One region of the Lacrimispora struthionigena genome, then DNA from elsewhere that is predicted to be linked to it. Evidence: a T-box and tRNA genes for the amino acid it is inferred to sense, from the RefSeq annotation. Region 1 holds a T-box; the other holds one or more tRNA genes.
What was found. The T-box of region 1 lies ahead of tyrS (tyrosine--tRNA ligase). A T-box ahead of a tRNA ligase gene usually reads a tRNA of that ligase, here a tRNA-Tyr.
Positions count from the first base shown of each region.

Region 2: it has a tRNA-Tyr gene. The T-box ahead of tyrS (tyrosine--tRNA ligase) is inferred to sense a tRNA for this amino acid. The anticodon was not compared.

Region 1 covers NZ_JBMBWP010000001.1:11,432-17,244, reverse strand. Annotated here, with positions in the region: gene rsgA (ribosome small subunit-dependent GTPase A) at 1-480, opposite strand, end outside; gene ACOAOT_RS00090 (hypothetical protein) at 907-1,032, opposite strand; gene tyrS (tyrosine--tRNA ligase) at 1,029-2,117, opposite strand; T-box leader at 2,229-2,481, opposite strand; gene ACOAOT_RS00080 (glycoside hydrolase family 5 protein) at 2,560-3,609, opposite strand; gene ACOAOT_RS00075 (AraC family transcriptional regulator) at 3,747-4,499, shown strand; gene ACOAOT_RS00070 (flavodoxin family protein) at 4,496-5,302, opposite strand; gene ACOAOT_RS00065 (PadR family transcriptional regulator) at 5,389-5,813, opposite strand, start outside.
Region 2 covers NZ_JBMBWP010000002.1:2,650,055-2,655,867, forward strand. Annotated here, with positions in the region: rRNA gene ACOAOT_RS21355 (23S ribosomal RNA) at 1-1,504, shown strand, start outside; tRNA gene ACOAOT_RS21360 (tRNA-Asp) at 1,593-1,666, shown strand; tRNA gene ACOAOT_RS21365 (tRNA-Val) at 1,690-1,762, shown strand; tRNA gene ACOAOT_RS21370 (tRNA-Thr) at 1,798-1,870, shown strand; tRNA gene ACOAOT_RS21375 (tRNA-Tyr) at 1,889-1,970, shown strand; tRNA gene ACOAOT_RS21380 (tRNA-Met) at 2,017-2,090, shown strand; tRNA gene ACOAOT_RS21385 (tRNA-Phe) at 2,135-2,207, shown strand; tRNA gene ACOAOT_RS21390 (tRNA-Lys) at 2,211-2,283, shown strand; gene ACOAOT_RS21395 (hypothetical protein) at 2,352-2,582, opposite strand; gene ACOAOT_RS21400 (aminotransferase class I/II-fold pyridoxal phosphate-dependent enzyme) at 2,707-4,185, shown strand; gene ACOAOT_RS21405 (nucleoside/nucleotide kinase family protein) at 4,207-4,794, shown strand; gene ACOAOT_RS21410 (ABC transporter permease) at 4,852-5,813, opposite strand, start outside.

The DNA.
Region 1 (5,813 bases):
CCCCGTCACAGCACTTACCACACAGACATCAACACCCAGCGCAATCTGATTTACCAGTTCCACTTTTTCCTGAATATCTTCTGCAATATCTGCTTTCGTAAGGACAATAACAGGCTTCCCCCCACTTTGCCACGAGACGGTCAGATAACGCTCCAGCCGCTTTAAATTAAAATCATAATTCAGAGACATTAAAATAAAGACATAATCAAAATTAGCTGCTACAATCTGCTCTCCCATTCCCACATCAGGATCTTTCCTGGAAAATGCAGTCTTTCGTTCCAGTGTCTTAATAATCAGACAGTCACCCAGAGGATTATACTCTAACTCTACATTGTCACCAACCGTTGGGAATTCTTCCTCGCAATGATCCGTATAATATATTCCCGCCTTTAACCTGGCATACAGATCTTCCCCGTTTGCTCTCACCTCATAACGTTCCCTGTGAACTGCCGTGATAAAACCAATCATTTTTTCTTTCAAAAACAACCTCTCTTCCTGTTTTCTGTCAGTAAACGAATTACCAACGATTAAAAAAGGGCATAAAAATGCCGCGGTAATAGCCCTTATGAGCTGTCACTGCGGTTGGCTTTCCAAAAAAAGGCACAAAAAAAACACATCTTATCGTGTGTTTAACAGAGTTAAGCGATATATAAGAGTCTAAAAGCGGCATACAAAACATGTCTGTTATCCATATGCCCAATATTCAGTTATTCTTTCATTACCTCTTTCACAAATAATGCATTTGACATATCACATTCTCCTTTCAAGACCACTGATGGGTTATTTTGGTAATAACACTTCCAATTACACTTAAGATAACACATATTTTACCCATCGTCAATCATTACTTTTATACCTCCCACCAGAAACTGGTGAGAGGTCACTGAGAAGTACACAGTTATCAAATTATTTATTGATTTTTACAAATCGTTTTTTGCCAATCTTCATGACATCGCTATTAATCAAAACACTATTTATTTCATCCTCTTCCAATTTTTCACCGTTAATCTGGATTCCACCTTGTCTTATCAGGCGAATAAATTCACTTTTGCTCTTATATATCCCAGCTCAATCAGTCCCGGAATGCTGTCATTTACCGTATCTTTCTCCAAATCCAGGAGCAAGATGGGAATATCATTTGGGATTGCTTTTTTACTAAACGCCATTTCATAGTAAGCAATTGCGTTTTGCACCTCTAGTGCATTGTGGTACAGCCCAGTAATGATTTTTGCCAGTTGATACTTAATATCCCTCGGATTGACTCCATTTTCCAGATCGGCTTTTACCCTGTCAATTTCGTCCGGGTGTTCATCAGTGGTCAGCTCGTAATATTTAATGATCAGATCATCTGGCACTTCCATCACCTTTTTAAACATCACTTCTGCCGGCTCACTCACTCCGATATAATTTCCCAGGCTTTTACTCATTTTCTCTATGCCATCAAGTCCTTCAAGAATTGGCATAAATAAAGCGATTTGCTGGTCAGTTCCCATAGACTTTTGAAGCGTTCGCCCCATCAAAATGTTAAAGGTCTGATCTGTCCCCCCTAATTCAATGTCTGCTTTTATTTCTACAGAATCATAAGCCTGCATCAGCGGGTAAAAAAATTCATGGATTCCAATGGGAACACCATTCTTATAACGGTTCTGGAAATCATCCCGTTCCAGCATCCTGGCAACCGTAGACGTTGCAGCCAGTTTTATCACATCTTCAAAATTCAGCTTTGAAAGCCACTCACTGTTGAATCTTACCATTGTTTTTTCTTTGTCCAGTATTTTAAATATCTGTTCGCAGTAAGTCAGTGCATTTTCCTTTACTTTTTCGTCGGTCAATGCAACTCTTCCTTTTGATTTCCCAGTAGGATCTCCAATCCTGCCTGTAAAATCCCCGATTATAATAACTGCCTGATGTCCAAGCTCCTGCATCTGTCTGATCTTTCTTAAAACCACAGCATGACCAAGATGAATATCTGGTGCGGAAGGATCAAGTCCTAATTTAATGGTCAGCGGCTTTTCCTGTTTATAGGATTGTTCCAGTCTGGCAAGAAGCTCCTCCTCATTTACGCACTGGTGAACCCCTTTGCAGATAATACGCATTTGCTCCTTTGGTGTTAACATAACTCAAATTCTCCTTGTAATATTATTATTAATATTTGCATGCCTGATAAGAAATCCAGAAAAAAAGAGCTGAGTTAAATCAAATTAAAAAAACTCCCGTCCTTCTGTTACCAAAAGGACGAGAGTGACTCTCGTGTTACCACCTTAAGTTTATAGACAACTCACATTGTCTACCTCATCGGGTACGGCCATGGCGATACCCTTGCACCTGATTACGGTGTGCTCTCCGTCGCAGCCTACTTCTTAAATCGGTTCGGTGCGCAGCTCCAAGATGTATTCACACTTTCTATCCATGAGCCTCTCATCAACCGGCATCTTTCTGTTTGGAATTGAAAATGCTACTCTTTCTTTTCATAGCCTTTTCTTATACTCCGAATTATATATAATTCTTTGTAATGCAAATATTTAATTGAACAAATATTATCATGCTTTTTTTGTTTCGTCAAGCCTCAGTTTGACAGCTGCATAACGGTTCCTGGGTCCATATCTGTATTATTTCTTCCCTGATGTCATCATAATGCTTACCTGTCAGTCCAAAATCCATTTCTTTGTAAGTCCATATGGAACAGCCAATCTGATACTTCTCAAATATATCATGTACGTCACGGAACCAGCGCAGTGTGTCCGGAACAGGTGCCTGATCTATCACACCAAACTCTCCGCAGTACAGCTGAGTACCAGCTTTTTGTGCAGCCAGAACTGCTCCCTTCACCATTATCTCTAAAAACTCTTTGCCAATTGTCTCGGCTGTTGAGTTTAGGACTGCTTCCCCCTGTTCTCCCAGTACGGCAGACTGTAAGCGATAATATTCCATGCTTTCGGGATAAAAAACATCCTTTTGTGGGTCCATCTGTTTGACCCAATGTGCCTTTTGGTGGGTAAATAAAAGGGGCTCGTAAAAGTGAAAAGTAAAGATAATATTTTTATCTACCGGTTTTTTCAGTAATTTCAATGTACTTGCGCTGTTCCACTGAATACCGCCATAAATTATGGGTACAAATAAATCAATTTTACGTATGGCCGTCACCGTTTTGTCAATCAGGTCATTCCAAAGCAACGCATTTTCCTTTTCTACAACCTCGTTGAGCAATTCAAAAGCGACGTTGTCATAGTTTTTAAATTCCGTTGCAATCCTCTCCCAAAGATTCACAAAACGTTCCTGTAAATAAGCATTATGAAACAGATCATTTTTCTCCCTGTCCCCTGCATTATTAAAATCATAGCCATACGCTTTGTGAAGATCAAGGATTACATCCAGCTTATTTGCCCTGCAACAGTCACAGATACAATGAACCAGCCGGTAACCTTCCTCTTTGGGATTGCCTTCCTGATCTTCCAGAACTTCGTAATCAATGGGAAGGCGGATATGATCAAATCCCCATGCTGCAATCTGCTCAATATCCGCTTTTCCGATAAATGTACTGTAATGTTGCATATTGTGAGTGCACTGAGATAAATATCCCCCTAAATTTAACCCTCTTTTCAGTTTCATATCGCTTTACTACCTTTCCTTTCAGATAATTTTATACTATCTGATCTGACTTGCAAATGATATCATTTTCTTTTCTTTTATGTCGTTTTCATGATATAATATTAAAAGAAAATAACGGTGCTATGGAGGGTCTTCCCATGAATATAAAAAAAGAACTGGCATTTCAGGAATTTGTAAGAAGAGAAAATAATTTAATCCGCGCTCCTTATACACCTGAGCAGGAATTTTATTCCGTCATAAAATCAGGAAACACCACAAAAGTTCGGGAACTTTGCCAGGAATCCCTTTTATTAAAGAATGGACTGGGCATTCTTTCGTTTAATCACCTTCAAAATATAAAATATCATTTTGTTATCACTGCTGCACTGGTGGCCAGATATTGTATGGAGGGAGGAATGGAACTGTCAACAGCCTTCAGTCTCAGCGATTTTTATATACAAAAAGCGGATAGCTGTATGAAACCGGAAGAAGTTGCCGCGCTGCATCCCATTATGTGTCTGGACTATGCAAAACGCATGAAATTTATAAGAAAAAATAAAGCAACCTCAAGACATATAGCGGCATCCATTGACTATATCTGCGACAATCTTCATACCCGGATCACCATAGAAACACTTGCTTCTGCCATCGGATTAAACTCCTCCTATCTATCCCGCCTGTTCAAAAAAGAAGTAGGTATGACAGTCAGCCAGTATATCAGGGATAAAAAAATAGAGACTGCCAGTAATATGCTGATTTATTCCGACTACTCCCCCTCGCAGATCGCCTCTATATTGGCGTTTCCCAATCAGAGCTATTTTACAGAGATATTTCATAAAAAAACTGGAATGACTCCTCTCAAATATCGTAATCTCAACTTTCGAAATACAGAGATTGGAATTGAGGATTAGGTGTCTGAAGATAATTTTTTTCCAAGCATATCAACGAGCCTTTTCATCACTTTTCCAAAGAAACGTTTTACTAGATTTATATCCGCATCAAAAAAGTAAGGAGCATCAATCCAGCCCTTATCTCTCCAGTAAATACGATCTGCATCTGATGTATATATTTTACTTCGCAGACAGTTAAATAGAAATATATCATAGAATGTGGGTACTCTTTTATCTCTCTGCCCCATTATTTCATACAACTTTTTTGCCAGGCTTTTTATTCTCTTCTGCCCTTTTGCATATACGCGCTTATTAAATTTAAAAGTACCTTTGGGTTCTCTATTTTCGAAATACATAGGGGAAATAATCTGTACATCACCCACCAGATCCATTGCCCAACCAGATACTGTCATTTTTAAGTACTTGTAAACCTGTTTGCTCCCTCCTCCATCCGTGGTAACTACAATAAGTGCCGGTTTCCCACAAAGCTCCGGCCTGTGAAATAAATAAGACAAACGATCAATAAACAGTTTCATCTGTCCCGTAACCTGATAGGCATAGACTGGACTGGATAGAATAATTGCATCTGCATTTTTCATCTTCTCTTTTATTGACCCGATCTCATCATCCTTACAGGGACATAATAATTCACTTTTTTGAAAGCAGATGGCGCAGCCCCTGCATTCTGAAATATGGGACTGGCTTAATTGTAAATACTCGAACTCAATCCCAGAATCATACTTCTTTAATTCATTCAAAATCTCCATGCAGACCTGAAAACTATCTTTCCTCCTGGGACTTCCTGAAATAACCAAAACATTCATTTCCCGCTCCTTACTATCCAACGTTGGATATATAGATATTTTTTTGCACCAAAACCATAGTTTCGTTTTGGTGCATGATTCACAATTTAGCATTCATAATTCATAAAGTTTGTTTCTTTAATCAACGCTATAATCTCATCTGTTTCCTGAATGATTTTGTCCAGATTGTCTAACATCAGTCTATGCCAGTTTATCTGACTTTCTATGGTTGTTATCATATAATCCAAAGTAATTACTTCCATGGAACAGGGGTTTTGCTCCTTCTCTTTTCTCCAGTCATTAATCCGGCTTTTCTGCACTTTTAAATCACCCATATGGTTTTCCACGCATTGAATGATCTCTTCCTTCTGAAGGCTGGCAATTATGGGATATAAAAGAAATTTTTCCGATGCTGCTCCCTGCAAAGGCCTGCCCAACTCCTTGTATGCCAATATCTTAAGTACGTCTCTGCCATTTTGTGTTATTTCATAAATCTGCTTTTTCTTTTCTCCTTCTTCTGGTTTATCAATCA
Region 2 (5,813 bases), on a different contig from region 1:
GAGGTCGAAAGACGTAGTCGATGGACAACAGGTTGAAATTCCTGTACCGCATATTATCAGAACTGTGGGGACACAGAACCGAGAGAGAACCCGGGAATGAAAAGACCGGGGCAAGCATTGGACTGGTTAAGATGGAAAATCCGCTTAACAACAGGAAGGTGTGACGCGTACCGAACAAAAGTAGGGAAGTCTCTGTAGGGGCTGTCAAGAAAAGCCGCTATTGTGTAATATGTGCCCGTACCGTAAACCGACACAGGTGGATGAGGAGAGAATCCTAAGGCCGGCGGGAGAAGCATTGTTAAGGAACTCGGCAAAATGACCCCGTAACTTCGGGATAAGGGGTGCCTGAGAAATCAGGCCGCAGAGAATAGGCTCAAGCAACTGTTTAGCAAAAACACAGGTCTATGCAAAACCGAAAGGTGAGGTATATGGGCTGACGCCTGCCCGGTGCTGGAAGGTTACGAGGAGGGGTTAGCGGCAACGCGAAGCTCTGAATTTAAGCCCCAGTAAACGGCGGCCGTAACTATAACGGTCCTAAGGTAGCGAAATTCCTTGTCGGGTAAGTTCCGACCCGCACGAAAGGCGTAATGATTTGAGCGCTGTCTCGACAATGCACCCGGTGAAATTGAAATACCAGTGAAGATGCTGGTTACCTGCGCCAGGACGGAAAGACCCCATGGAGCTTTACTCCAGCTTGATACTGGGATTCGGTGCTGCATGTACAGGATAGGTGGGAGGCAACGAAGATAGGACGCCAGTCTTATCAGAGCCGATGTTGGGATACCACCCTTGCGGTATTGGATTTCTAACCTGCAGCCATAACCTGGCTGGGGGACAATGTCAGGCGGGGAGTTTGACTGGGGCGGTCGCCTCCGAAAGAGTATCGGAGGCGCTCAAAGGTTCCCTCAGAATGGTCGGAAACCATTCGAAGAGTGCAAAGGCATAAGGGAGCTTGACTGCGACACCGACGGGTGGAGCAGGTAGGAAACTAGGACTTAGTGATCCGGTGGTATAAAGTGGGATTGCCATCGCTCAACGGATAAAAGCTACCCTGGGGATAACAGGCTTATCACTCCCAAGAGTTCACATCGACGGAGTGGTTTGGCACCTCGATGTCGGCTCATCGCATCCTGGGGCTGTAGTAGGTCCCAAGGGTTGGGCTGTTCGCCCATTAAAGCGGTACGCGAGCTGGGTTCAGAACGTCGTGAGACAGTTCGGTCCCTATCCGGCGTGGGCGTAGGATATTTGAGAGGAGCTGTCCTTAGTACGAGAGGACCGGGATGGACTGACCTCTGGTGTATCTGTTGGTGATCAACACCATGGCAGAGTAGCCAAGTCGGGAAGGGATAAACGCTGAAGGCATCTAAGCGTGAAGCCCCCCTCAAGATGAGATATCCCATCGCAAGAGTAAGACCCCTTGAAGACGACGAGGTAGATAGGGCAGAGGTGGAAGCATGGCAACATGTGTAGCTGACTGTCACTAATAGGTCGAGGGCTTAACCAGGTTGGTTTAGGTAAGAGGAAAGAACGGATGAAAGATATATAACAATGTGTGGTTTTGAGGGTATATGTATTAACCTTCAAAAAGGTTTGGCCTGGTGGCTCAGTTGGTTAGAGCGCCGCCCTGTCACGGCGGAGGTCGTGGGTTCGAGTCCCATCCGGGTCGTTTTACAACTGAATTTTGCTTATGGGATCTTAGCTCAGCTGGGAGAGCATCTGCCTTACAAGCAGAGGGTCATAGGTTCGAGCCCTATAGGTCCCATTCTGTATGCACACGCCATACATGAGTAGATTTGTGCCGATGTGGCTCAATTGGCAGAGCAGCTGATTTGTAATCAGCAGGTTATCGGTTCGAGTCCGATCATCGGCTTGCATCAAAATTAAATATGGATGGGTTCCCGAGTGGCCAAAGGGGGCAGACTGTAAATCTGTTATCGACGATTTCGATGGTTCGAATCCATCTCCATCCATTTAGTGATTAAAATTCTAATCACTGCATATAATATAATTGAATAACGCGGGGTGGAGCAGTCTGGAAGCTCGTCGGGCTCATAACCCGAAGGTCGCAGGTTCAAATCCTGCCCCCGCAATTTTTGTTGGTATTTTTTATGAATTATGTGTTTTTTACACATGAGCCCAGATAGCTCAGTTGGTAGAGCAGAGGACTGAAAATCCTCGTGTCGCTGGTTCGATTCCGGCTTTGGGCATATGGGATACTAGCTCAGGTGGTAGAGCACTTGACTTTTAATCAAGTTGTCCGGGGTTCGAATCCCCGGTGTCTCAGGACAAGCCTTGGAACAGAAATGTTTCAGGGCTTTTTTTATGCAAAAAAATATTCGATGAAAGTATTACTATTCATCGAATTCTACGATCACATAATATCCCCTGTCGTTGTGTTTGATTTCTTTCACAATTCCATGATCTGATTTAATACGGTCACGGCCCATATAGCATCCGGACATGGCAACCGCAGGGTCGATAATATAGCTATAGCTGCTGGTTCCTTCTCTTTCGATAATTTGAACCTGGTCACCGGCCGTTACAAGTCCGGGGCGTTCCATTTTAAATTCTATCAGTCTCATAATCGGTGTTCTCCTTCTTATTTCCAGGTTATTATAACCCTGTGAGAAAAAATTGTAAAGATTAGATAAGAATGATATACTAAAAGGGCAATTTTGAGTGCTGTTAAGAGAGGCGGTTGGCAGGGTGAGTGATAATAGGAATCTATTAGAACGATTAAAGGAGTATGGAAGATCAGATTTTTATCCCTTTCATATGCCTGGGCATAAAAGACAATGGGAAGAATCATTTTGTGAGAAATTTACCAACCCATTTTCTGTTGATATTACGGAAATTGATGGATTTGATAATCTGCATCATCCTCAGGGAATATTAAAGGAGTCTATGGGATGGGCAGCGGACGTATATAAAAGTGACAGGACTTATTATCTGGTGAATGGAAGCAGCTGTGGGATATTAAGCGCCATCAGCGGTACGGTATCAAGAGGCGGAACTATTTTGATGAGTAGAAATTGTCACAAGTCGGCATTCCATGGAGTTTTCCTCAATAATTTAAAAGCAGAATATATTTATCCACAATTGATCGGGGAATTTGGCCTTCAAGGTGGAATACTTCCTGAAGATATGGAATGGATGTTGAAAAACCATCCGGATGTGGAAGCCGTACTTGTGGTATCTCCTACTTATGACGGTATTGTTTCGGATGTGGGTAAGCTAGCGGATATAGTTCATAAATTTGGTTTACCTTTGATTGTTGATGAGGCACATGGCGCTCATTTTTCATTTGGAAAGGGACAGGGATTTCCTGTTTCAGCCATTGAACTTGGGGCTGATGTGGTGATTCAGAGTCTTCATAAGACACTTCCCTCTCTTACACAGACGGCTGTTATGCATGTAAAAGAAGGGTATGTGGATATGGACAGGCTGGACCGGTATGTGCATATGTATCAGACCAGCAGTCCGTCTTATGTTCTGCTTGCTTCCATAGACAACTGTATCGGATATATGGTTGAAAATGGGTCAAAATGCATGAATGAGTTCTATGAGAGGATAATGGAGTTAAGGGATGGATTGAAAGATCTTAGCTGTCTGAAGATTCTTGATGAACAGGTGAAAGGACAGTCAGGAGTGTATGAGGTTGATTTATCAAAGCTTATTATATCTACAAGGGAGTCTAAATACTCGGGAGCTGAACTGGATCATTTATTAAGAGAAGATTATCATTTGGAAATGGAAATGTGCGGAACGGACTATGTAACGGCTATTTTAACCATGGCTGACACAAGAGAAGGATTTAAAAGGCTTTCCCAGGCATTGCTGGAGATTGATTCAACGGCAGGGAAGGGCTCTGAAATATGCTATGGCGCGAGATATTTAGCAGCGGAATACAACAGTTTTAAAGTCAGACCCGAATGCAGGATTACCATTGGGAAGTCAATGGACTCACGTAGAAGAAAAGTTCTTTTAAATGATGCAGCGGATCTTGTCTCAGCGGAATTTGTTTACATTTATCCCCCGGGTATCCCCATTATTGCGCCTGGCGAAGTGCTGAAAAAGGAACTGATTGAATTGATTGCAGCATATAAAGATATGAAACTTCCGGTACAGGGACTGGAAGATGAAAAGATAGAACATATTTATGTTATGGATGAATTAGCTGAATAAATAAGTTTGGAGTAGGAAACGATGAGCAGGATTTTTTATATTATGGGTAAAAGTGCGTCTGGGAAGGATACTATTTATAAGAAACTTCTGGAGAGAATTCCTGGTTTAAAAACTATTACCCCATATACCACAAGACCAATTCGGGATGGGGAAGTTAACGGAGTGGAATACTTTTTTACAACCAGAGAAGAGCTGGAACAATTCCGCAGAGACGAGAAATTAATTGAAGAACGTACTTATGATACAATCTATGGACCATGGACTTATTTTACGGTAGACGATGGCCAGTTTGAACGGTCAGGACGGGAGTCTTATCTTATGATCGGGACCTTGGAATCTTATGAAAAAACCAGACATCATTTTGGAAGTGAGTATTTGATTCCAATTTATGTGGAGGTGGATGACAGAGAGCGCTTACTTCGTTCTATTGAGAGAGAAAGATGTCAGGAAATGCCTAAATATAAGGAAGTGTGCAGAAGATTTCTTGCGGATGAAGAAGATTTTAAAGAGGAGAATCTGCTTCGATGCGGTATTGATACGCGTTTTAATAATGATGATCTTGATTGCTGCCTGGATGAGATTACAGAACAGATTAAAAAGAGTTTATAAATAAAATGCTCTCTGAAACTGGTGTATTACCAAGTTGTTCAGAGAGCATTATTATGTTTATTTTGCTGCAAGTCTTCTGGCTTTTGCTTCCATACGGGATCTTGTTACATCAATGAATACGGCTGCGATGATAACCATACCAATTACAATGTATTGAACAGAACTTGAGGTATTAAGGAGTGTCAGTCCGTTACGAATGGTAGAGATCATCAGTGCACCGATTAACGTTCCCCAGATGGTTCCCTTGCCTCCCATGAAAGAGGCACCTCCTATAATACAGGCTGCAATGGCATCTGTGTCATAAGGAGATATGGCTGCAGATGGATTTGCCACTGCAGAACGTCCTACGATTACCAGGCCGGCTATTGCACACATGAAGCCGGATAAGCTGTAGACAAAGATCAGGACGTTGTCGGAATTGATGCCTGATAGACGGGCAGCTTCCGGATTACCGCCTACACAGTAAATCATTCTGCCCAGTGCGGTTTTGTTTAAAAAGAAATGATATACACCATATATTAGTAAAAGAACTACAAAGCATAGAGGAATTCCGGAGAATCCGTCCAGTGACTTAAACAGGTTGCAGGAGCCTAAAAATGTAACGCCTGCGGGGAAGTCGGAAATCGTTTTGGTTGATACCACTAATAAAGCAATACCGCAAAGTACGTTCTTCATACCCAGAGTAGATACAAAGGGATGAGGGAGATGCATTTTCGTCAACAGAAGTCCATTTAAAAAGCCAACACAAAGTCCTGTGATAATGCAGGCGAGTATGAGGATAAATGGATTGGTAATTCCCAGTGAATTCTTGAGCATACCCATTACACAGGCGCACAATATGGCATTTGCGCCTACAGAAAGGTCAATGCCTGCAGTAATCAGTACAACCAGCATTGCTGCGGATATCAGGCCGTTAACGGCCGTCTGACGCAGGATATTCATCATGTTATTCATTGTAAGAAATTTGTCTGTTGCTACTGACAGAATCATAAACAACAGGATCAGAGCCAACAGCGGAG